Regions from separate parts of the Bacillus sp. NPDC093026 genome, predicted to be linked through region 2. Evidence: riboswitches for the same ligand, from Rfam matches in the RefSeq annotation. Region 2 holds a riboswitch; each other region holds the start of a gene.

Region 1 (8,347 bases), on a different contig from region 2:
TGATATCTTTCGCCCAAGCATTCATTTCATTTTTCAGCCAATGACGAATTGGTACAGGGAATCCTAGTTTTTTACGATTTAACACATGATCTGGTACAATACCCTCTGCTGCTTTACGCAACAAGTATTTAGTTGTGCCATCTTTCGTTTTGAGCTCTTCAGGAATTTTAGAAGCCGCTTCAAATACAACCTTATCCAGAAACGGAACACGAAGCTCAAGAGAATTGGCCATGGTCATCTTATCTGCTTTTAGCAATATGTCACCGCGCATCCAAGTATGGATATCAACATATTGCATTTTGTTAATATCACTGTATCCCGCACTTTCCTCGAAGTATGTCTTTGTGACATCACGATACGTTACGTTTGGATCATATTGTTTTAACAGGTTTTTCTTCACTGGCTCTTCAAAGATTTTCGCATTTCCGATATAACGCTCTTCTAATGGTGTACAACCACGGATGATGAAGCTTTTTCCTTTCATTCCTTCTGGCATCAAACGCGCCAAACGAAGAAGTAGCTTTTTCAGCATAGATGGAACAGATTCAAATGGTTTTAAGGAAAGCGGCTCGCGGTAAATATTGTATCCACCGAATAGCTCGTCTGCTCCCTCACCAGATAGAACAACTGTCACTTGTTTTTTCGCTTCTTTTGCAACGAAATAAAGCGGAATCGCCGCTGGATCAGCTAAAGGATCATCCAAGTGCCAAACAATCTTTGGAAGCTCGTTCATATATTCCTCTGGGGAAATGACTGCACTAAAATTTTGCAAACCGAGCTTATCGGCTGTTTCCTTTGCCACATCAACCTCACTGAAACCATCTTGCTGGAAGCCAACAGAGAACGTTTTCAGCTCAGGGTGAAATTCCTTTGCAACAGACACAATGAAAGAAGAATCGATACCGCCTGATAGGAATGAACCAACAGGTACATCACTTCTCATATGCACTTTCACAGAATCATAGATGGCATCTCTTACTTCTTCTATTAATTTTTGCTCTTGTGTTTGTTCAGGCTTGAATTGGACTTTCCAGTATGTTTTAAATTGAATTTCTTGACCAGGACGCAATGTAAACTGATGACCCGGCTCTACTTTTTGCACTTTTTGATCAAGTGTATTTGGCTCAGGAACAAATTGGAAAGACATATATTGCTGCAAGGCTGTCTCATCAAATAAAATGTTCTCATTTACAGCCATAAGGCTTTTGCGTTCAGAAGCAAAGTACACTCGATCATCCATTTGTGTAAAATAAAGTGGTTTAATTCCAAAAGGATCTCTTGCGCCATATAGTAGCTGCGCTTCTTTATCCCAAATGAGAAACGCAAACATTCCACGAAGCTTAGAAGCCGCTTCTTCTTTATAATGACGATATGTAGCAAGAAGCACTTCAGTATCAGAATCTGTACTGAATGTATAGCCCATTTTCACAAGCTCTTCCTTTAACTCCACATAATTGTAAATCTCTCCGTTAAAAATAATCCAATACTTCTCATCTTCATAAGAAAGCGGCTGCTTTCCATGTTCCACATCTATAATACTTAAACGTCTAAATCCAAATCCTACATGCTCATCATGATAGTATCCCTCATCATCCGGACCACGATGAACGATGAGGCGATTCATTTGTTGAATTAACTCTTCCTGTTCTGTCGTTTCGGACAATGGACGGTGATTCAATACACCAACAAACCCACACATATTATTGCCTCCACATTATGTTATTTCTTAATAGTAGACCTATAATTAGACAGTCTTTTGACTCATTTCGTTTCACATTTTCAAACTTTTTGTTGAATTTTTTTCACCAAAAGGAAAACCGCTTAAAATAAGCGGTTTAATATGTTGTTATAGTCCTAATGCTTCCTTGCGAAGCGTGTCGGCCTTATCTGTTTTTTCCCATGGTAGATCTAAATCGTGTCGGCCAAAATGTCCGTATGCAGCCGTTTGTTTATAAATAGGACGGCGCAGATCAAGCATTTTGATAATGCCAGCCGGACGCAGATCAAAGTTTGCACGAACCACTTCAATTAACTTCTCTTCAGAAGCTTTTCCTGTTCCGAACGTATCAATAGAAATGGACACAGGCTGAGCTACACCAATGGCATAGGCAAGTTGCACTTCACAAGATTCTGCAAGTCCAGCTGCTACAATGTTTTTCGCTACATAACGAGCAGCGTATGCTGCAGAACGGTCAACCTTCGTTGCATCTTTACCTGAGAAAGCGCCGCCGCCATGACGAGCGTAACCGCCATACGTATCCACGATGATTTTCCGTCCAGTTAAACCAGCATCACCTTGAGGTCCGCCGATAACGAAACGACCTGTTGGATTAATAAAGTATTTCGTATTTTCATCCATCAATTCACTTGGAACCACAGGGCGGATGACATGCTCTTTCAAGTCGCTTTGAATTTGTTCAAGCGTCACTTCTGGTGCATGCTGTGTAGAGATGACGACTGTGTCAATGCGAGCTGGTTTGTTTTGTTCATCATATTCAACTGTTACTTGTGTTTTTCCGTCAGGACGAAGGTATGAAAGCGTTCCATCCTTGCGCACTTCAGTTAAGCGGCGAGATAATTTATGTGCTAGTGAAATTGGTAGCGGCATCAGCTCTTCTGTTTCATTGTTTGCAAAACCAAACATTAGCCCTTGGTCACCTGCACCGATCGCATCAATTTCTTCTTCAGTCATTGTTCCTTCACGTGCTTCAAGCGCTTTGTCTACGCCTTGTGCAATGTCAGCTGACTGTTCATCAATTGATGTAAGAACCGCACATGTTTCCGCATCAAAACCATATTTCGCACGTGTGTAGCCAATTTCCTTAATGGTGTCACGTACTGTCTTTGGAATATCAACATAGGTAGATGTTGTAATCTCACCGCTTACTAATACGAGACCGGTTGTGACAGAAGTTTCACAAGCAACACGTGCATTTGGATCTTTCTTTAAAATTTCATCTAAAATGCTGTCTGAAATTTGATCACAGATTTTATCTGGATGTCCTTCTGTTACTGATTCTGAAGTAAATAAACGACGATTTTGACTCATAATGGCAATTCCTCCTGTACAAGACCACATCCTCCCAAGATGGGGCCTTCATATGATACGGAACTCGTTCCCTCTTATAGAAAAACGTTTATATTAGAGATGTTATTGGCAATTTGTACATATGATATCCCAAAAATAAAAAAACCATTTCCTTCAATGCGAGGAAAGGGTCTGATATCTGCATGCCTTTCACTCTTATCGCTCAAGGTGTTCTTGTACCTTGCATCAGGTTAGCACCTTGGTTTCTCAGCATGTTCATGCCTTTGTTATAAGAAACCGGTTGCTGGGCTTCATCGGGCCTGTCCCTCCACCAACTCGGGATAAGAGTATCCGTTCAATAAAATATCTTATCTTAACCCTTCTATGCTGTCAATGCTTCTAAAGAATTATCTCTCCTCTTTATTAGCTTGACCAAAAAGCATATTTTCATGGCAGAAATGAAAAAACACACACAAAAATATCTAAATAGTATAGACTATTATTATCAATGTGTTATACTAATCAAAACAAACAAATTCAACGGTAAAGGAAGGGTTTTTTATGAACTCAGTGGATTTAAAAGAAGATTTGCAGTCATTGCTCTCATTAGAAAATACGCATCAAAATTTATCTGTTCCGAAGCTTGTTGAAAAGATTTTGGCACGCAATGAAGGCGTTTTAACATCAACAGGAGCTGTCCGAGCCACAACAGGTGCGTATACTGGACGTTCTCCTAAAGATAAATTTATCGTAAAAGAAGAAAGCTCTGAGCATAAAATCGATTGGGGTCATGTGAACCAGCCTATCTCCAAGGACGCATTTGATCGTTTATATACAAAGGTTGTGTCATACTTAAGAGAACGTGATGAACTATTTGTATTTGAAGGGTTTGCCGGCGCTGACAAACGATACCGCATGCCGATTACAGTTGTAAACGAATTTGCATGGCATAACCTATTTGCAAAACAACTTTTTATCAGACCGGACGGTTCTACACCATCATCAAATGAGAAGCCTTTTACCATCTTATCTGCACCTCACTTTAAAGCAGACCCTGAAAGAGATGGAACAAACTCTGAAACCTTTATTATCGTCTCTTTTGAAAAACGGACGATTCTAATTGGTGGAACTGAATATGCGGGTGAAATGAAGAAATCGATTTTCTCTGTGATGAACTATCTGCTTCCTGAACAAGATATTCTTTCCATGCACTGCTCAGCAAACGTTGGTCAAGAAGGTGATGTTGCATTATTCTTTGGTCTTTCTGGTACTGGGAAAACCACCCTTTCCGCAAGTGCAAGCCGCAAGTTGATCGGTGACGATGAGCATGGCTGGTCTGGAACAGGTGTCTTTAATATCGAAGGCGGGTGTTATGCAAAATGTGTGAACTTAAGTGAAGAAAAAGAACCACAAATTCACAAGGCAATCCGCTTCGGTTCAGTCCTTGAAAATGTTGTGCTCGATGAAGAAACGCGCGAAGCTGATTATGATAACACGTTCTTTACTGAAAATACACGTGCTGCTTATCCAATCGAAATGATTGATAATATCGTCAAACCAAGTATCGCAGGTCATCCATCCGCTATTGTCTTTTTAACGGCTGATGCATTTGGCGTCTTGCCTCCAATCAGCCGGCTAACAAAAGAACAAGCAATGTATCATTTCTTAAGCGGTTATACTAGTAAACTAGCAGGAACGGAACGTGGTGTGACTTCACCAGAAACAACGTTCTCAACTTGCTTCGGTTCACCATTTTTACCACTTCCAGCTCACGTATATGCAGAAATGCTCGGCAAAAAAATTGATGAGCATGGTGCAAAAGTATTCCTTGTGAATACAGGTTGGACTGGTGGCGGCTATGGGTCGGGCAAACGAATGAACCTTGCACACACAAGAGCGATGGTTCAAGCAGCCATTGAAGGCGACCTTGACCATGCAGAAATGGTCACTGATGACATTTTTGGATTGCACATTCCGCTTCATATTCCTGGCGTGCCAGATGAAGTACTTCAACCAGCCAAAACATGGGCAGACCCTGAAGCATATCAAGAAAAAGCACGTTTCCTTGCCAATGAATTTAAAAAGAACTTCAAAAAATTCAGCCATGCAACAAGTGATATTGAAGCAAAAGGCGGACCACTCGTTTAAACAGACGAAAGCTGAGGGAATCCTCAGCTTTTTTAATTCGTTGAATGTAATGAAATAAGGCGGTAAGTCACCTTTGTTACATTATCTGTCAGTTCTAGTTTTTCAACATGAGCTGTTCCTGTTTTTTCTCCGGCTTTCGTTTTCCGCACCTCAAGCGGAATGTTTAACGGATAAATGCGGTACCCTTCCTTCATGAGCTCAAACACATTCTCTTCAATTCTTGTCTCTTTTCCTTTTGTGACAATCATTGTATTAAATTCAATAGGCATTCCCATAACGAAAATCCCCCTACTTTCTATATTTCTTTCTAGCATTTATTTTACCATATTTCCGCTTTTTCGGCTGTGCATCCATGTTGACAGCCGTCTGACAATCTCTCGATTATGTTGCGGGGGGAAATAATGATTGTATCCATGGAAATACCATGTCTCCACAGACTTTCCATGCTTACGTAATGCTTCCTCCAATAAATACGCATGCTCAATCGAAACATTCTGATCCTGTTCTCCATGAATAATTAAAACAGGTGCTTCGATTTGATCCACGACATTCAGGGGGGTTCTCACCTCGTATTCCTCTGGTACTTTATGAGGCGGACCGCCAATCACACGCTTCATCATTCTTCTCATATCAACACGTTCTTCATAAGTGAGCTTCATATCACTCACGCCTCCCCATGAAACAAAGGATGCGGCCTTCTCCTTCATTTCAACAGCCGTCCAAATCCCCATCATACCGCCACGAGAAAAGCCAAAAATATGGATACGGTCTTTTTTCACCTTAGGATGATGCTTCAAAAGCTGAAATGCAGCAAAAGCATCTTGCCTGTCCTCTCCTGCAAAATCTTCGTTGCCTTCGCCCCCCTGATTTCCGCGATAAAAAGGAGCAAACACAACAAAGCCTTGCGCTGCAAATTGCACGATTCTCCCTGGCCTGACCATCCCGACATTTTTAATGCCGCCTCTTAAATAGAGAAAGCCATCATAAGTGCCATCTTCTGTTGGTTCTGCGAGTAGCCCTTTTATCCGGAGTCCATCTGCCTTATACGTCACTGAGTATAAGTGAATATTCGGATGGGGTGAAGGAAACCTTCTTTTTGCCACAATCACTCGTTGTCTCTCCTTTTCATTCTTCGTTACTCGTATTGTCTCGTAATCGCTTCTGCGACTAGCTGTCCTGATTTTGTAACAATCGGGGTCCCGCCTCCAGGATGACTTGTCCCTCCTACAAACCAAAGCCCTTCAATATCCTTTGATTTATTATTGATTCGAAAGAACGCTTGCTTAAAAGAATTTGAGGACATGCCGTAAATGGCTCCTTGATAAGCGCCGGTTTTCTGCTGCAAGTCAAGCGGCGTTTGAACAGCCTCATACTCTACAAGCTCTTCAATATCAAAAAAACCTTTTTCCTTTAATTTTGTTTTGATATGCTGACGATATGTCTCCTTTAGCATGTCCCAATCTTGCTCTTTTGTCACATAAGGCGCATTTGCCAATACAAAAAAGTTACTTCTATCTGTTCCCCCGCTCAAATCCGGTTCAGAATGGCCTGAATAGCAAATGTAAAGCGTCGGATCACTCGGCAATTGCTTTCGCTGGAAGATATCCTTGAATTCCTGCTCATAATTCTCAGGGAAGAACACATTATGATGAGAAAGCTGTTCATATACTCTAGGCACACCAAGTAAGAGGACAAAGCCAGATAAAGATGGCTCTATTTTCGACAGTTTTTGATTAAGATAACTCGGACGATCTTTTTCAGCGATTAGCTGCCGGTATACGGTGAGCGCATCTGCTCCCGCAATGACTTGATCTGCTTCATACATTTTTTGCCCCGTCTCAACTCCCTGGATACGCCGATCTGTTACATGAATTGTTTTCACTTGCTCGTTTACATGAATCTGTACACCTAATTCCTTCGCCAATGTTTCAAAAGCTTCAACTAATCGATATGTACCGCCCTTCACCCCATAAATGCCCTTTTCCCCTTCTAAATACGCCATCATATTAAAAATCGCTGGTGCTTCATATGGTGATGAACCAATATATGTTGCATAACGCCCAAACATAGCCAGTGTATGGGGATGACGAAAATATTGACGCAGCAGCCGCTGAACGGATGTAAAAGGTTTAACAGCAAGAAATGCTTTCATCAACTTCATATCCGTCTTATCCTTCCATGTCAATAACAAACGATTTAAAAACTGATCCTCTGCTAATTGAAACAACCTCTTTGATTCACGTAAAAATGCGCGATATTGCTTTGCATCCTCTGGACTAAATTGGGCAATTTGTGTTTCCATCTGCTCTATATGCGGCGTAAGCTCGACAGTATGACCATCTGAAAAAAAGTTTTTTGCAAGCGGGTAAATGGGATAAAATGTCACATAATCTTCCATTCGTCTATGACAGGCTGTGAATACCTCTTCAAAATACGCCTTCATCGTGATGGTACTTGGCCCCAAATCAAAAGAGTATCCTTCTCCTTTGTGGCGCTGTAACTTCCCGCCAAGAGCTGCTTCTTTTTCAAGAATGGTGACTTGAAACCCACTTGACTGCAGGCGAATTGCAGCCGATAATCCGCCTAGACCTCCACCAATGATGATGACTTTTTTCATTCATATCTTCTTCCCTTCCATACATATCCTTCTTTTTTCAGCCCGATCTTTATAGAGGCAATGCCAATGGCGATCAATGTCAGAATGCTAAGTGGTAATAAAAAAGCCATAGCGGACGTCCTGCCATTCTCTATATCAATCGTAGCTTTTATTGATACACCTAGTCCGTAGCAAAGAATGGCTAAACAGATGTTCGTAAAATCCACTTGGACCAGTGCGATCAGCAGACAAATGACTGGAGCCAAATAAAGTATGGTGTATAAGCAAAAGACACCACTTAATAAAGCAATATTCCGATTCACACCAGGAAATATGTTTTTGCGGTAGCCTTCCCATACTTCCTGTCCATTTTCATACATTCTCATATAAACAAATGGATGGATACTGGCAAGCGTAAACGGATACCCCATTTGCTTCACGCGTCTTGCAAGTGCCATATCATCTACAAGCGAATCTTTAATCGCTTCATGACCGCCAACTGCAAGATAACAGTCCTTTTCAATAGCAATAAAACCGCCATGAGCTGCTGCAAAATGAGGATTGTTGGATGTGCT
Region 2 (8,347 bases):
AACGCACCGATTGGTGAATTATACATACTAGAGAAAGATCGTGTCATCATAGAAGTATTGTTTGATGACGAGCCGTTTTTAGCAAAACAACGAACATCAGAAATAAACAAAGAAGAGACACCCGTATTAATAGAAGCGAAAAGACAGCTTGCTGAGTATTTTAACAGAGAGCGAAAAATCTTTACTCTTCCGCTCAAACAAGAAGGGTCACCATTTCAAAAGCAAGTATGGGAAGCACTCTCGACGATTCCGTACGGTGAATCAAAGAGCTATGCTGATATTGCGGAAGCAATCGGGAATCCAAAGGCAGTAAGAGCGATTGGACAAGCCAATCGGCGAAATGCACTGCCAATTTTCATCCCGTGTCATCGGGTCATTGGGAAAGACCGATCACTGACTGGCTATGCAGGAAGTAAAACGGATATGAAAGCCGTCCTGCTTGAATTAGAAGGAATCCCATTTATAAAAAAATAAATCAATTGACCTGTTCCAAATGTTCGCATGCGACATATCCTTTCATTAAGCTAAAAATGTTGGCTTTGGGAAAAGGAGGTCGTCATGATGTTATGGGGAAAGAAAGGTAAAATGTATGCAGTGACGTCACTATGTGTCAAATTGAATGTCTTAACAGAGGAACAAAAGAAAGAAATATTAGCTAAAACGCTACAAACAAAAAAGCACGGTGCTCTTAAACGGTAAGAACACGGTGCTTTTTATTTATTTTAGTTAGATATATTTTCAGTGAAAAGAGCATCAATTTCCTCTGTATAATTGGATGTGATGATTCCTTTCTCTGTAATGATACCTGAAATGAGTTGATGCGGTGTGACATCAAAGGCAGGATTAAATACCTGTACATCTTCTGGTGCAATTTGCACACCATTTAATTCCTTCACTTCCAGCGGATCACGTTCCTCAATGGGGATATCTGACCCATGATCGATTGACATATCAAAGGTCGAGAGAGGTGCCGCCACAAAAAATGGAATTTGAAAATGTTTGGCAAGTATGGCTAGACCTAAAGTGCCGATTTTATTAGCCGTATCGCCATTTCGGGCGATTCGATCAGCCCCAACAATGAGAGCAGAAATTTGTTTTTCTTTCATCGTATGAGCTGCCATGTTATCTGTAATGAGTGTCACGTCGAGACCGCCCTGCATCAATTCCCATGTCGTCAGTCGAGCTCCTTGCAAGACAGGACGAGTCTCACAAGCATAAATATGAAGATCAAGATTTTTCTTTTTGGCTAAATAAAAAGGAGCAAGCGCTGTTCCGTAGCGGCTAGTAGCGATGGAGCCTGCATTACAAATGGTCATGATTCGGTCACCAGACGTAAAGAGCTGGAGTGCATTTTGACCGATTTGGCGACATATTTCTTCATCTTCAATTTGAATTTGAATGGCTTCATGGACAAGATCTGTTTTGGCTGCATTGACCGAAGCGGCACGCTCAATTCGCTGAAAAAGTCTGTCTAAAGCCCATGCAAGATTAACGGCTGTTGGACGAGACCGATTGAAATATTCCTTCAAGCCGATCACTTCTTCTTTGAAGACATCAATATCTTCTGTGTCGATATCTTGAGCACTTAGCGCCAGCCCAAAAGCAGCTGTAATCCCAATAGCAGGTGCTCCGCGCACTTTTAATGTCACAATCGCATCGTAGACATCTTCCTTCGTATATAAATGCTCAAATACAGTTTCAGCCGGTAATTTTTGTTGGTTTAAAATTTTAATGTTGTTTCCTTCCCATTCGACTGAACGGGGGACTTCAAAATCTTTTCTCAATACCCGTCACTCCTTTACAGATTGTTGGAATAGTGCGACGAGGTCGGACGCTGTTTCGACTGCACAAGATTGTTTGATGAATGTTTTTCCTAGTGTAAGTGCTGCTTTTTTCTGAGTGAGACGTTTGGCTGGTGATGAAATCGCATCAAGATCGGCAGCATGTGCGAGTCCAATCGTTCGACGAACGAGTTCACAGCCGGCAAATCCGGTCGCTTCTTTTAAGATACGATCAAATGTTTTTTCTAAAAAGCTGTCTGACACGCTAAATGCTTCAATGCTGTCTTCTTTCCATGCTTTAGTGAAAACCTCTTTGAACGTAGCCCAAACATTTTCAACATGGTCAAAAAGTGGCTGTTGATCTTTTTCGTTTTCACGAGATAAAGCATTTAAGAGCAAGTTCGCTATAAATTGTCCAATATCGAATCCAAATGGACCGTAAAAAGCGAACTCTGGATCAATCACCTTTGTTTCATGATCGCTCGCAAATATACTGCCTGTATGAAGATCTCCATGGACAAGTGTTTCAGCCGAGGTCAAAAAGATTCGCTTCAGCTCTGCTGCTTTGGCCTGCAATTCTAAATCTGCCCATAGTTTTTCAACTTCTTCTCTTAACTCCTCTTCAAAGTCATTTGTTTCACTATTGAAGAAAGGGTCCGTAAAGACAAGCTTTTCTGTTATGTCACAAAGATCTGGGTTTGTGAATTGCTTAACATACTGTTTTTTGATTTTAGGATTTGTTGCAAAGTCAGATGTATAAAAAAGCGTTTTACCTAAAAATTCTCCAACATGATCTGATAAGTGCGGATAGTTTTTTCCGGCAATTAGCCCTTTTCTGACGATTTCTAGGTGTGAAAGGTCTTCCATTGCAGTGACAGCAAGAGTTGTATCAGAATAATAGACTTCTGGTACAAGATGTGGTACGTATTCAGATTGTTTAATGAGCGCGGCACTTTCAATTCTTGCGCGATCTAATGTAAGTGGCCAGCTTTCCCCAACGACCTTTGCGTAAGGTAAGGCCTGCTTGAGAATGAGTCCTTTTTGATGTTTGTGATCAAAGATATGAAAGACATAATTTAAATTTCCGTCGCCAATTTCAGTACATGTCAAATGGCTGCTTTCCTGTATTAAACCTAGTCTAATGGCAAGTGCAATAGCCGAGCTCTCTGTTAATTCTTCGTATGATGCCGTAAGTGTTACCAATTGCTTCCCCTCCAAATCATATAAAAAACCTCTTTCTCCCGAGAGAAAGAGGCTTGATAGTGATCTATGTGTTCAAAGCCCCTCTTATCTCTCAGCACATACGTCTGATGGAATTAGCACCGTGCCCTACAAGACAATTGTCTTGGCGCTTATATTGCTACGCCCCACTTCACAATGGTATTAACGGTCGGTTGCTGTTGGGGTCAAAAGGCCAATTCCCTCGCCCAACTCTCGATAAGAGAAATCAATATGTAATTGTTCAATTCATGTACGCATTTCTTAATTCAAGATATTATCAGAGCGACTCTTCGCATGTCAATCTTTTTTCAAAATTGCTTTACAATTCATAAAACAATCCATTACAGTGAGTGTATTGTCATGTAACTTGAATAGAAGGTGAAAATATGGAATTCCAACAATCAGATGTTTTGAAAAAATTGCCTGAACAGTTTTTTGCTTCGCTCGTTCAAAAAGTCCAAAAGAAACTTCAGGCTGGGGCAGATGTGATTAATTTAGGACAGGGAAATCCTGATCAGCCGACACCGCCGCATATTGTCAAAGCAATGCAAGCAGCGGTAGAGAAGCCAGAGAATCACCAATACTCCTCATTTCGTGGAACAGCGAAGCTAAAGAAGGCGGCCGCTGCATTTTATCTAAGAGAATATGGCGTCACGCTAGATCCTGAGACTGAGATTGCAATTTTATTTGGCGGTAAGGCGGGACTTGTTGAGTTGCCACAATGTTTACTGAATCCTGGAGATACTGTGCTAGTCCCAGACCCAGGCTACCCTGATTATTGGTCAGGCGTAGTGCTCGCTGGAGCTGAAATGGTCACAATGCCACTTCTTGAAGAAAATGATTTTTTGCCTAATTATGATCTATTGTCAAAAGATCATAAGGAAAAAGCAAAATTGATGTACTTAAATTATCCAAACAATCCGACTGGCGCTATTGCAAGTCGTGCGTTCTTTGAAAAAACCATTCATCTAGCGAAAGATCACAATATTTGTGTTGTCCATGATTTTGCTTATGGCGCCATCGGATTTGATGGAGAAAAGCCAATCAGCTTTTTACAAACGGACGGAGCAAAAGAGACGGGGATTGAAATCTATACATTTTCAAAAACTTATAATATGGCAGGCTGGCGAGTTGGTTTTGCAGCAGGAAATCCATCTGTAATAGAAGCCATTGAGCTTTTTCAGGACCATATGTTTGTTTCACTTTTTAAGGCGACTCAAGATGCAGCGGCAGAGGCTCTATTAAGTGATCAAACCTGTGTGCAAGTGCAAAATGATCGATACGAGAAAAGACGAAATACATGGATTAATGCAATCAGAGAGATCGGCTGGGAGGTACGTGCACCAAGGGGCTCTTTTTTTGCATGGTTAAAGGTGCCTGAAGGTTATACATCTGAATCCTTTTCTGACTTGTTATTAGAGAAAGTGCATGTTGCAGTTGCGCCGGGAAATGGCTTTGGTCTTCATGGTGAAGGCTATGTCAGAGTCGGGCTTTTGACAAGTGAGGAGCGGTTAAAGGAAGCAGCTAAACGGATTGCTTCATTGCGTCTATTTGAAAAAAAGTCATTGACAACATAAAAAAACGATGCGATAATTCAGGCAATATGTAAGAAAATTGAATATTCTTATCAAGAGTAGGCAGAGGGACTAGCCCAATGAAGCCCGGCAACCGACTTCCAAGAAGCACGGTGCTAATTCTTGCAGCAGGCGCTGAGAGATAAGATTCAGATGAATGAAACGAAACCTCTTTATGGCGCTACCCTAGCACTTGAAGAGGTTTTTTTATTGAACATATAGAGGACGCGATAGAAAGGGGATTCCTAGTGAGTGAATTACTAGCAACATATGTATTAACACACCAAGAGGATGAACAAATTGACCAGAAAGCAGAGCAAATCGCACTTGGATTAACGGTCGGATCATGGACGGATTTGCCGCAATTAAAGAAGGATCAACTAAAAAAACATAAAGGCCGCGTGATCGAAGTAAAGGAAAAATCTGTGCGAGAAAATGGTCTTGTTCAATCAGAAGTGACAATTGGTTATCCTGAAGCCAATTTTTCGACTGATTTACCAGCCGTTTTGACGACTATTTTTGGGAAGCTTTCACTTGATGGGAAAGTGAAGCTTGCCGACATAGAATTTTCGACAGCGTTTAAGCGAAGCCTACCTGGACCGGTGTTTGGAATTGAGGGCATACGAAGCAAACTGAATGCTTTTGAACGACCGCTTTTAATGAGTATTTTTAAAGGTGTGATCGGTCGTGATATGCAGGATTTAAAAGAACAGCTTCGTTTGCAGGCTTTAGGCGGTGTTGACTTAATCAAAGATGACGAAATTTTATTTGAAAACCCATTGACGCCATTTGAAGAACGTATCAAAGAAGGAAAAAAGATCCTAAATGAAACGTATGAAGAGACAGGACGCCGCACGCTTTATGCAGTCAATTTAACTGGCAGAACCTTTGACTTGAGAGATCGAGCTCGAAAAGCAGTTGAACTTGGAGCAGATGCGCTATTATTCAATGTATTTGCTTACGGACTTGATGTGATGCAGAGCTTAGCGGAAGACCAAGAGATTCATGTCCCCATCATGGCGCATCCAGCGGTGAGCGGTGCATTTACATCATCTCCTGAATATGGATTCTCGCATTCTCTTCTTTTAGGTAAATTAAATCGATATGCTGGTGCCGATTTTAGTCTTTTTCCATCTCCTTATGGGTCAGTCGCACTTCCGAAAGAAGATGCACGAGGCATCTATGAAGCTTGCGTGAAAGAGGACACTGTTCAAAAAACATTCCCTGTTCCATCAGCGGGTATTCATCCAGGAATGGTGCCGCTATTAATCAGAGATTTTGGGTTAGATCATGTGATCAATGCAGGCGGAGGTATCCATGGACATCCGCGCGGAGCCATCGGTGGAGGAAAAGCATTTAGATCAATGATCGCCGCTGTTTTAAGTGGTGAGCCAATAGAAGAGAAGGCGTCATCTTGTCAAGATTTAAAAGCAGCACTTGATCTTTGGGGAAGGGTAGCAGATTAAATGAAAAAGCCAATTGTATGTTGTGATTTTGACGGTACGATTACAACAAATGATAATATTATTCGCATTATGAAGCAGTTTGCTCCAAGTGAATGGGCGCAGCTGAAAGATGGCGTCCTGTCAAAGGAGATCACGATCAAAGAAGGCGTCGGACGCATGTTTCGTTTATTGAATAGTGAGCAGAAGGAAGCCATTCAGTCGTTTATTCTACATGATACAAACATTCGAGAAGGCTTCGAACAATTTGTCGCTTATTTAAAAAAAGCAGAGATACCCTTTTATGTCTTAAGCGGCGGTATGGACTTTTTTGTGTATCCTGTACTCGAAGGCATTGTGGAAAAAGAACACATTTATTGTAATCACGCGTCGTTTAAGGAAAAGAACATTCAAATTGAATGGCCTCATGCCTGTGATTCACAATGTCAAAATGGTTGTGGCTGCTGTAAGCCATCGATTATTCGAAAGCTCGCACATGAGAATGATTTCATTGTCGTGATTGGAGATTCAGTGACAGATATTGAGGCAGCAAAATGTGCTGATCTGACGTTTGCTCGTGATTATTTGCTGAATGAATGTAGAAATCTAGGCCTCATACATAAAGAATATGAAACATTTGTTGATGTAAAAGCGCAATTTGTTCAAATAAAGGAAGTGAAAAAATGGCAGATGCAAAGAGCAAACGGTGGCAAGAGCTAGCTGATGTCAAACGTGAACTGGCAGCAAGAGACTGGTTTTACGGAACAAGCGGCAATTTATCTATTAAGGTGTCGGATGAGCCAATGACTTTTTTGGTGACGGCAAGCGGAAAAGATAAACGAAAAGAAACAGACGAAGATTTTGTGCTTGTTGATGAAACGGGTCAGCCGTATGAGCCAAATCAAAAGCTTAAACCTTCTGCCGAAACGTTGCTTCATACTTATTTATATCGGCGGACAAAAGCAGGTTGCTGTCTCCATGTCCACACAATTGATAATAATGTCATTTCTGAGCTGTACGGAGACGAAGGAGAAATTCGTTTTAAGGGAAACGAAATCATCAAAGCGCTCGGTTATTGGGAAGAGGATGCAGAAGTCGCTATTCCTATTATTGAAAACCCGGCTCATATTCCGCAGCTTGCTGAACGATTTGCAGAGCACCTCACAGAGGGCATGGAGTCAGGTGCTGTACTCATTCGGAATCATGGAATTACGGTTTGGGGAAAGACAGCATTTGAAACAAAGCGGATGTTAGAGGCATACGAATTTTTATTTAGCTATCATTTAAAATTAAAGCTTTATAAGACGCAGTTTGTGAAATAAAAAGGAGGAGAGACATATGGCTACCATTTATATTCATAACGAAGAGAAAACACTACTTGAGAACGAGCAAGAGGTTGCTACTTATTTAGAAAAACAAGGTGTCATTTATGAACATTGGAATATTGATAAGTTACCAAGCCATTTATCAGAAAAGTATGATTTAACGGATGAGGAAAAAGCCGAAATTTTGTCCGTTTTTAAAGACGAAATTCAAAGCATTTCAGAGCGAAGAGGGTACAAAGCACAAGATGTCATTTCATTATCTGATGCGACACCTAATCTAGATGAGCTGCTTCAAAACTTTAAGCGTGAGCATCATCATACAGATGACGAAGTACGATTTATTGTGAGCGGCCATGGTATTTTTGCAATTCAAGGAAAAGATGGTGTATTTTTTGAGGTGAGATTAAATCCAGGAGATTTAATTTCTGTTCCTCCTAATACCCGTCACTACTTTACACTACAAGAGGACCGCAAAGTGGTCGCAGTTCGCATATTTGTCACAACTGAAGGATGGGTCCCGATTTACAAAGAAGAAACGGTCTAATTCAAGAGCTGATCATTCCGCTAGGACGGAAGGTCAGCTTTTTTTATGAAAATAGACATAAAATGAGAAGATGATAGTTGATTTTGAACTTCTGCATAGGATAAAATTCTGTTTAATCAATGTGTCAGTCCTGTCCAAATTTGAAGTTTACCCCCAAAACTGATTGGGTAAAAGGTCTTTAGACTGTAAAAAATTAAATCAAATCAGCTTATTTAATTTAATTTACAAATAAAGTATAATTTTGGTGTTAGCGATTTAAAGAGTAAACAGACGAATTCACTGCGGGAGCTGAGATCATGAATATCTATGTAAGGAAAGAAAAGCTATTGATGTCAATCGATGAAAAGAGAAAACAAATGGTAGAAGTTGCTCAAGTAGAAGGATATACAGGCGAAACGACGATTAAATATAGTCAAGAGCTGGACAACCTGATGAATGAGTATCAGCACCTTCTTTTTCA
Region 3 (8,347 bases), 200 kb from region 2:
GGAGATATTTACGCGCAAAGCAAAAGCGTCACACAAAAAAGAAAAAGCAGACGTCCATTCAGCTTGAAACATATGAATCTTCTCAGGGCATTCTCATTTTGGTCGGAAAAAACAACAAACAAAATGAGTATTTAACCACAAAGGTCGCTGCCCGTGATGACATTTGGCTACACACAAAAGATATCCCAGGATCGCATGTCGTCATACGTCATCAAGCACCTGATGAACAAACTTTGCTAGAAGCTGCACAAATCGCAGCCTATTTTTCAAAGGCAAAAGAGTCAAGCTCGGTTCCCGTCGATTATACGAAAATTCGGCATGTCAAAAAGCCAAACGGAGCAAAACCAGGGTTTGTCACATATGACCACCAACAAACACTGTTTGTCACGCCGGATGAAGATGTCGTGTTAAAGCTGCGAAAATAAAATAAACCGATAAAATCCGGATTAGATTTTATCGGTTTTTTCTTTGTTTTGTTATTCGTTCTTTTCTCTCCATATAAAGTACGTCAAGCGCTTCTATATCTTCGTTTTCAAGCATGGCTTCAATCGTTGTAGCTAGCTGTTTTGTCCGGGCTGGACTTGCACCGCTCGTAGATACTGAAATCGTCACTTTCCCTGCTTTGATTACCTTTGGCATGATCACAGACCCTAGCTCTGACTGGCTCACGCAATTGACAAGTTGATGAGGAAGCGATGTTTTCGCAATCCATTCGTTGACAGCATGATCGTTTGTTGCGGCTACAATGAAAAAAGCCTCTTTCAAGTCTTCAACGTCAACCTTCTTTTTTTTCCAATGAAGCTTATACGTATCAATTAAACGCGCCATTTCAGCACAAATTTCAGGACTGATCACGGTGATATCGCAAGGCTCAGCGCATATGGCATTTACTCTCCTTGCCGCAATCGTTCCGCCCCCGATAATCAGCACTTTTTTGTTCGATAAATCAAGATGGATTGGAAGCATGTCTATCTCCTCGAAAACGAAAAGCATCTTCTTTGTTTAATATCGTTTCTTTGATGCGCTCAATATATGCAGCCTTGACATGCGGGTGGAATCCAATATATCTACACACATGGATATTTTGCAGGCGTTTTCTGACCTTGCTCGCCTCTCTTTCAATCTCTTTCATTAAAATCCCCGTAAACAGAAGATAAGGAACGATATACACAGGCGTATCATGATCAGCGGTTAACTGCGCCAACACATCTCGATAATTTGGCTCACATGCCGTAATGAAACATGGGAAAACTTCCGCATGTGGAAGCATGTTTCGAACGTCGTCTGCAATCCCGCATACATCCCGCTTCACATCAGGATCAGAGCTCCCGCGACCAATTAGGAGGATTTGCGCCCTCTCACCTCGGTAACCCGCTTCCTCTATTCTCGCCACAACTGCTTTTGTGACCTCTTGGTTCACACCGATCGGTTTTCCATATGTTATTTGCACATGCGGAAATCGCTGCTTTCCCTTTTCAATTTCGATCGGTATATCTGATTTGGCATGCATGGCGGTTAACAGGAGGAGCGGGACAATTGCAATGTGTGTTGCTCCTTTTTTCACACAAGCTTCAAACCCTTCTTCAATGGAAGGCTTCGTCAGCTCCAAAAAACAAATTTCTTGTATATCTGCTTCAACAAGAGGCATACAGCTTCTCATAAAGGAAATGGCTTTATCCTGTGCTTCTTTTACCCTGCTTCCATGCCCAACATATAGTACAGCTTGTTTCATTTGACTCCTCCTTGCCACCGCGTTGTGATCAGACGAAAAGACACGATAGATGTACGTGTCTTTCCCATTAGATATCATTTCTCAATGAGTTTCGGCTCAAACCAGTTTAGCTTTTGATGAAAATGAACCACATCTCCTACAACAATCAAACTAGGGTGCTCGATCCCTTCTTTTTCAACTGTTTCAGATAGAGACGCTACTGTACAGCAAGTGGTCTCCTGACGAGTCGTTGTTCCCCAGTGAATAAAAGCAGCCGGTGTTTCGGGGTCTCGCCCATTTTTCAAAAGAAGCCGCTGCACTTTGTCGACATTTTTGACCCCCATGTAAATGACAAGGGTATCAATGCCAGTGGCTAGCGCCTCCCATTTCTCTTCAAAATGCTCATCCTTCTGATAATGTCCCGTGACAAAGGCGACATTCGAACTATACTCACGGTGCGTGACAGGTATACCCGCATAAGCAGCCGCTGCAATACCTGATGTAATGCCAGGCACTACCTCATATGGTATACGGTGTTCAGCTAAGCACTCTATTTCTTCACCACCCCGTCCAAATACAAAGGGGTCGCCGCCTTTTAGACGAACGACAACTTTTCCCTCCTTTGCATGGGCAACAAGCGCATCATTAATGGCTTCCTGTCTCATCGTATGATGATTTGGGAGCTTTCCGCAATAGATCAATTCTGCGTCATGTTTGGCATGGGCGAGAATGTCTTCATTGACAAGACGATCATATAAAATGACATCTGCCTCTTGTATCGCCTTATGGGCCTTCAATGTAATTAACTCTGGGTCACCCGGTCCGGCACCAACAATGTATACTTTCCCCATCGCATGTTCTCTCCCTGCCATCAAACGATTATTTCGTTTTTCCCTTTACATAGTCAACAAGCAACTGTTTTGATTCTTCACGTGTGAATTCGTCTGTATTCAAAACTAGCTCAGGTGCAGCCGGTTCTTCGTATGGAGAATCAATTCCTGTGAAAAATGGAATTTCTCCTCTTCGTGCTTTTTGATATAATCCCTTCGGGTCACGCTCTTCACAAACATTGAGATCACATTTCACATACACTTCATGAAATTCACCTTCTTCGACAAGCTGCCTTACAATTTGGCGATCTTCTTGAAAAGGTGAAATAAAGGCAGTGATGACAATCGTACCTTGCTCGACAAAAAGTTTCGCCACTTCCCCGATGCGGCGAATGTTCTCTTTCCGGTCATCATCTGAAAACCCTAAGTCTTTATTAAGTCCGTGGCGTACATTATCACCATCAAGAACAGTGACTTGATACCCCTGTTCAAACAGCTCTCTTGCCGCTAGGTTTGCAATCGTCGATTTCCCAGAACCACTTAGACCAGTAAGCCAGACAATCACGCTTTTATGATTGTTTTTCTGTTGATATTCTTCTTTTGTAATAGACGCATCGTGCCACACGATATGCTCGTTACTCATGTCTCTACCTCCTTTAGGATACAGTTGTTTTTAATCCGTCAATTAATGTTTCAATGACTTCTTTTCGGCTGAACGTGCTCGGCGGTAATTCACCGTTTCTTAGCATTGTTCTTACCTTTGTACCTGAAAGAATGACATGCTCACTTTTATCATGAGGACACGTTTTTGGTGTTGCCATGGCTTCACATGTATTGCAGTAGAAACTATGTTCAAATTTTAAAGGCGTGATGCCAATCTCTTCACTCGTAAATTGATCAAATAATTCCTGCGCTTCGTATGTGCCATAATAATCACCAACACCCGCATGATCTCTTCCAACAATAAAGTGTGTGCAGCCATAATTTTTTCGAACAAGTGCATGAAATATCGCTTCCTTTGGTCCAGCATAACGCATTGCAGCTGGAAATACACCTAAAAAGACGCGATCTTTTGGATAATAACCGTTCAATAATACTTGATAGCTTTTCATTCTCACATCTGCTGGGATATCATCGGCTTTTGTTTCACCAACCAGCGGATTTAAAAATAAACCATCTACTGTCTCAAGTGCTGTTTTTTGAATATATTCATGGGCACGATGTACTGGATTTCTCGTTTGGAAACCGACAATCGTTTTCCAACCATTTTCTTTAAAATGTCTTCTTGTCTCTTCTGGTTCATAGGTGAATTGAGGGAATGGCTTTTCGCTACGCTTGGTCAGTGTAATTTTACCACCAATATATGTGTCACCGCGCTCAAATAATTTTTTCACCCCTGGATGATTCCGATCATTTGTTTTATACACATTCACAGCTTCTTTTTCCTTATCTGGCGTGTATTGATCTTCCACCTCAAGTATCCCGTAAACTGTTCCATTGTAAGATAAACGGACGATATCTCCCTTACGAATTTCCGCTGCCTTTTCCTTTGTGACTGGAAGAGTAATAGGAAGAGACCAAACAACACCACTTGCTAGTCTCATGTCGCTCACAACGGCTTCATAATCGGCTTTTGTTAAAAAGCCTTCAATTGGACTATACCCGCCGATTGCAATCAGTTCAAGGTCTGCAAAAGAGATCGTATCCAGTTCGATTTCCTTCTCTGCTGTGCTTAAATCATATTCTTCATTTACTCGATTAATTAATACGCCACCATGTGGTGTTAAACTCATTTGTTCATCTTCCTCTCAATGTTCAAGTTATTAGATGTTAATAGTCAGATTTATCGTTAAATGCCGCCGCCTTGTTCATGGATGGAGTTGCTTTCATTTTTGACTGCCTTCATCAGACTTAATGCGCCGAGTGAAGCAAATAACACACTCATCATGATAAAGATAGAATAATAGTCTCCTTTTAAGAAAAAGCTTACCAGCAAATAAGACAAGCTGAGTGATAAGAATGGAGAAACAACCCAGACTTTCAGCATCTTTTTCACGACATGTTTATGAAAAATGTTCGGTCCACCCTTTGCCATCCCAAGACCAATAATTGATGAAGAGGTGATTTGGGTAAGTGGTACAGGCAAGCCGAAAATAGAGCTCACAATGACAAGTCCAGCACCGGTACTAGAGAGTAAGATGCCTTCACCTGTTTGATATCGTGTGATTTTCTTACCATTTGTTTCAAGTACTCTCCTACCGAGTAAAAGTGCACCAAGCGCGACAAATATCCCCCCGTAAAGTGTACCTTGCCCTACTGACAGGACCCCTGATGCCACTAGCGGACCTACAGCATTGGCAACATTGTTCATACCAGCTGAAAAAGCCTCTAGAAAGCCACTGATGATTAAAGCGATAGAAAGAATGCCGACACCTTTTTTAGATAATGTGTGTTTTGGGAACAGTCTGATGATTTTGATCACAGTAAACGTGAAAGCAAAAGCAATGAGTGGAATAATGATCCAAAATGCGACGATCACTAAAATGGATTTTACAAACAATACTTTGTATGCCACGGCAACACCAACAACAGCTCCAACCGTTACTTCACTTGTGGATAGCGGGATGGCCATCAGATTCGCAATAAATAATGATAATGCAGCGGAACCAATGATAATGCAAACAATTTCAAGTGTAATCACAGATTCTGGCATAATACCAGAACTGATGGTTTTGACAACTTCACCGCCGCCAATCACTGAACCTGCTAAAATACCTCCAGCACAAACGATGAGTGCATAAAGCGGTTTTTGAATCGCTCCTGATCCATACGCAATTCCCATAGAAGCTGCTGCTCCGCTTGCGCCAATATTTAAAGCAAAGAATAAACTAAATAAAATTGCAGCGATTTCCATTAATTATGCTCCCTTATTCATGTAATCCGCACTCCGTCTTTGCTGTTCCAGCCCATCTTCCAGAACGCAGATCATCTGCAGTGAAGGCTGGTTGTGTACATGGTGCACAGCCAATACTTGGGTATCCTCGATCATGTAGCGGATTATAAGCAAGTTCCTGCTTTGATGCATATCTCCATATATCTTTCCAAGTCCAGTGGATGAGCGGACACACTTTTACTGATTGGAATTTATCATCCTTATTTAAAAAGTTTGTACCTGCTCTTTTTGGTGACTGCTCTCTTCTTAAGCCAGAAAGCCAAGCCGGATAGCCTGATAATGCTTCTTGCAAGGGAATGACCTTCCGCATATGGCAACAGCTTTGAGGATTTGTTTCCCACAGTTTGTCACCATGCTGTTCATTCTGCTGTTCAACTGTCAGATCAGGTGTTTTCATCACAATATCTAATCCAGGGTATCTTTCCTTCACCGCATCAATTGTCTCGTAAGTCTCTTTGAAATGTAGTCCTGTATCTAAAAAGACAATTCTCGCATCTTTTTTGACTTTAGCGATTAAATCAATCAAGACAATGCCTTCTATACCGAAGCTACATGCATAAACGAGCTGATCACCATAATGACCGTACGCCCATTTCAGCACAGATAGGGCTCCTTTATACATATCGTCCTCTTGAAATGTAATGGACGGCTCTTGCCAATTTTCATAAGTTAACATTGTTTCTCCCCTTCCGGAGTATTGCTCATATTGCTATAGCGCACTACTTCAATCTGATTTTTTCATTTTTCTCTACTTGAATTATTTGACCGTCTTGAACAATCAATGTGATTGAACCGAATTTCATATCTCCAATCAATTCTTGCATGTTTTTCACTAAGTCTTCATCCTGGTTTTGTTTCACTTCCATCTCCTCTTCCTCCTCACCATTAAAAATAAAAAAACTTTCTTTCAATCCGAAAGAAAGACGAGGAAGCTCACGATTTCCTTATCTTTCAAAATAGAATCATTTTGCAGGAAGTAGCACCTTGCTCAGGATAGCAGGTTGCTGGGTTTCATCGGGCCAGTCCCTCCACCTCTCTGGATAAGAGTTTTAATTTGTATTAAATATTAACACAATTCAAACAAAAGTCAACCCGACTTTATTGATAGGATTAGTTTTTATTCACATTTGGGTCTATTTTACTATTTTAAACCCACATGAAAAAAGCCGTGCATCTGGGCACAGCATTGTTAGAGCGTCTCTTCCATCCAAGATTCAGAGGAAGGGTCTTGTCTCCAGCGTTTAAGTTTATTCATAGCAGATGGCTCGATGGCTCTTAGCTCAAGCGCCGCATCTGTCAACGCATCATAGTCTGTCAGTGTGACATATGGAATGTCTTTTTCCGCAAAAGCAGCAACTGCTTTTGGCAATCCATATGTGAAAATGGCCGCAACTCCAAGCACTTCACAGCCCTCATCTTGAAGGGCGGCGACAACTTCAAGGACGCTCCCTCCAGTTGAAATGAGATCTTCTACGACAACAACCTTTTGACCAGTCGTTACCGCTCCTTCGATCTGATTTCCTTTTCCATGTGCTTTTGGCTTATTTCTCACATAACACATAGGCAAATTTAGACGATCTGCCACCAATGCCGCATGCGGGATTCCGGCCGTTGCAGTACCGGCTATCACTTCTGCTCCCTCAAAATAAGTTTGAATGAGATCTTTAAGTCCTTCAGCGATGTCATTTCTGACGTTAGGGTACGATAATGTCAGGCGATTATCGCAGTAAATCGGTGATTTAATACCGCTTGCCCACGTGAATGGTGCATCTGGTTTTAAGGAGACGGCTTTGATTTGTAATAAATGTTTAGCAATTTTCGTTTTCATACGGCTGTCTCTCCCACTCTTTGATCATTTGATGATAGGCTGCAATTGGATTTGCTGCTTTGGTGATCGATCTCCCCACAACAATTTGTGAAACACCTTGTTCTTTTGCAAAAGCAGGTGTGGCTACACGCTTTTGGTCATCGGTTTGATCATTTGGCAAACGAATACCTGGTGTGACGGTGAGAAAGGATGGTGAGATATGCTCATGAATGGCCTTTGATTCATGTACAGAGCACACAACACCGTCTAGTCCGCTCTCGTATGCCATTTGTCCGTAATGAAGCACGGTCTCCTCAAGTGGACGATCAATGAGTATTTCTTTTTTCATGATGTCTTCTGACGTACTTGTGAGCTGAGTCACTGCAATAATGTTCGGTCTACTTTGTCCAGCTGATGTTCCGCTTTCAAGACCCTCTACCGCTGCTTGCATCATTCTTTTTCCGCCTGCAGCATGGACATTAACCAAATCCACCCCAAGTGCTGCAAGCCGGTTCATGGCTTTTTGAACCGTTGTTGGAATGTCATGTAATTTCAAGTCAAGGAAAATACGGCAATTTTTTTGTTTCAGTGTTTCAATTATGGCAGGACCTTCTTGGTAAAAAAGCTCCATGCCAACCTTCACAAATAATGGCTTCCCTTCAAATAGATCTAAAAAGGCAAGCGCCTCGCTCCCTGATGGAAAATCAAGTGCGATGATTGGCAAATGCTTCATGCTTCCAGCTCCTTCCGATACATTCCTCTACTGATGAATAACCATGAGCCGCCAGAACTTTAGGCAGATCTTCAATGATTTCTGGACAAACGAATGGATTCACGAAATTGGCTGTTCCAACAGCTACAGCACTTGCGCCTGCCAGTAGGAATTCAAGCACATCTTCTGCATGTTGAACCCCGCCCATCCCAATAATCGGGATACGAACAGCCTGACTGACTTCATATACCATTCGAATGGCGACAGGTTTTACTGCTGGACCTGATAATCCGCCTGTTTTATTTGCAAGAATGGGCTTCCCTGTTTTTAAATC

The links. Region 2 has a riboswitch for S-adenosylmethionine ahead of mtnW (2,3-diketo-5-methylthiopentyl-1-phosphate enolase). Riboswitches for the same ligand answer to the same signal wherever they lie in the genome.
Region 1: linked by a shared signal. The riboswitch ahead of metK (methionine adenosyltransferase) and the one ahead of mtnW (2,3-diketo-5-methylthiopentyl-1-phosphate enolase) in region 2 are both predicted to bind S-adenosylmethionine.
Region 3: linked by a shared signal. The riboswitch ahead of ACIQCE_RS01985 (DUF2292 domain-containing protein) and the one ahead of mtnW (2,3-diketo-5-methylthiopentyl-1-phosphate enolase) in region 2 are both predicted to bind S-adenosylmethionine.

What each region holds. Positions count from the first base shown of each region.
Region 1 is NZ_JBIVPN010000004.1:189,047-197,393, forward strand. Features, by position in the region: gene asnB (asparagine synthase (glutamine-hydrolyzing)) at 1-1,699, opposite strand, end outside; gene metK (methionine adenosyltransferase) at 1,847-3,049, opposite strand; SAM riboswitch class I at 3,242-3,376, opposite strand; gene pckA (phosphoenolpyruvate carboxykinase (ATP)) at 3,590-5,176, shown strand; gene ACIQCE_RS11735 (DUF2584 domain-containing protein) at 5,209-5,451, opposite strand; gene ACIQCE_RS11740 (alpha/beta hydrolase family protein) at 5,491-6,285, opposite strand; gene ACIQCE_RS11745 (phytoene desaturase family protein) at 6,312-7,793, opposite strand; gene ACIQCE_RS11750 (glycosyltransferase family 2 protein) at 7,790-8,347, opposite strand, start outside.
Region 2 is NZ_JBIVPN010000001.1:587,394-595,740, reverse strand. Features, by position in the region: gene ACIQCE_RS03025 (methylated-DNA--[protein]-cysteine S-methyltransferase) at 1-474, shown strand, start outside; gene ACIQCE_RS03020 (hypothetical protein) at 559-699, shown strand; gene mtnA (S-methyl-5-thioribose-1-phosphate isomerase) at 723-1,784, opposite strand; gene mtnK (S-methyl-5-thioribose kinase) at 1,791-2,984, opposite strand; SAM riboswitch class I at 3,066-3,225, opposite strand; gene ACIQCE_RS03005 (pyridoxal phosphate-dependent aminotransferase) at 3,389-4,579, shown strand; SAM riboswitch class I at 4,624-4,725, shown strand; gene mtnW (2,3-diketo-5-methylthiopentyl-1-phosphate enolase) at 4,825-6,042, shown strand; gene ACIQCE_RS02995 (2-hydroxy-3-keto-5-methylthiopentenyl-1-phosphate phosphatase) at 6,043-6,738, shown strand; gene ACIQCE_RS02990 (methylthioribulose 1-phosphate dehydratase) at 6,702-7,340, shown strand; gene ACIQCE_RS02985 (1,2-dihydroxy-3-keto-5-methylthiopentene dioxygenase) at 7,357-7,887, shown strand; gene ACIQCE_RS02980 (Spo0E family sporulation regulatory protein-aspartic acid phosphatase) at 8,184-8,347, shown strand, end outside.
Region 3 is NZ_JBIVPN010000001.1:389,245-397,591, forward strand. Features, by position in the region: gene ACIQCE_RS01945 (Rqc2 family fibronectin-binding protein) at 1-425, shown strand, start outside; gene ACIQCE_RS01950 (precorrin-2 dehydrogenase/sirohydrochlorin ferrochelatase family protein) at 454-966, opposite strand; gene ACIQCE_RS01955 (sirohydrochlorin chelatase) at 947-1,732, opposite strand; gene cobA (uroporphyrinogen-III C-methyltransferase) at 1,807-2,562, opposite strand; gene cysC (adenylyl-sulfate kinase) at 2,591-3,184, opposite strand; gene sat (sulfate adenylyltransferase) at 3,198-4,334, opposite strand; gene ACIQCE_RS01975 (sulfate permease) at 4,391-5,455, opposite strand; gene ACIQCE_RS01980 (phosphoadenylyl-sulfate reductase) at 5,469-6,170, opposite strand; gene ACIQCE_RS01985 (DUF2292 domain-containing protein) at 6,214-6,318, opposite strand; SAM riboswitch class I at 6,436-6,541, opposite strand; gene pyrE (orotate phosphoribosyltransferase) at 6,684-7,322, opposite strand; gene pyrF (orotidine-5'-phosphate decarboxylase) at 7,303-8,034, opposite strand; gene ACIQCE_RS02000 (dihydroorotate dehydrogenase) at 8,006-8,347, opposite strand, start outside.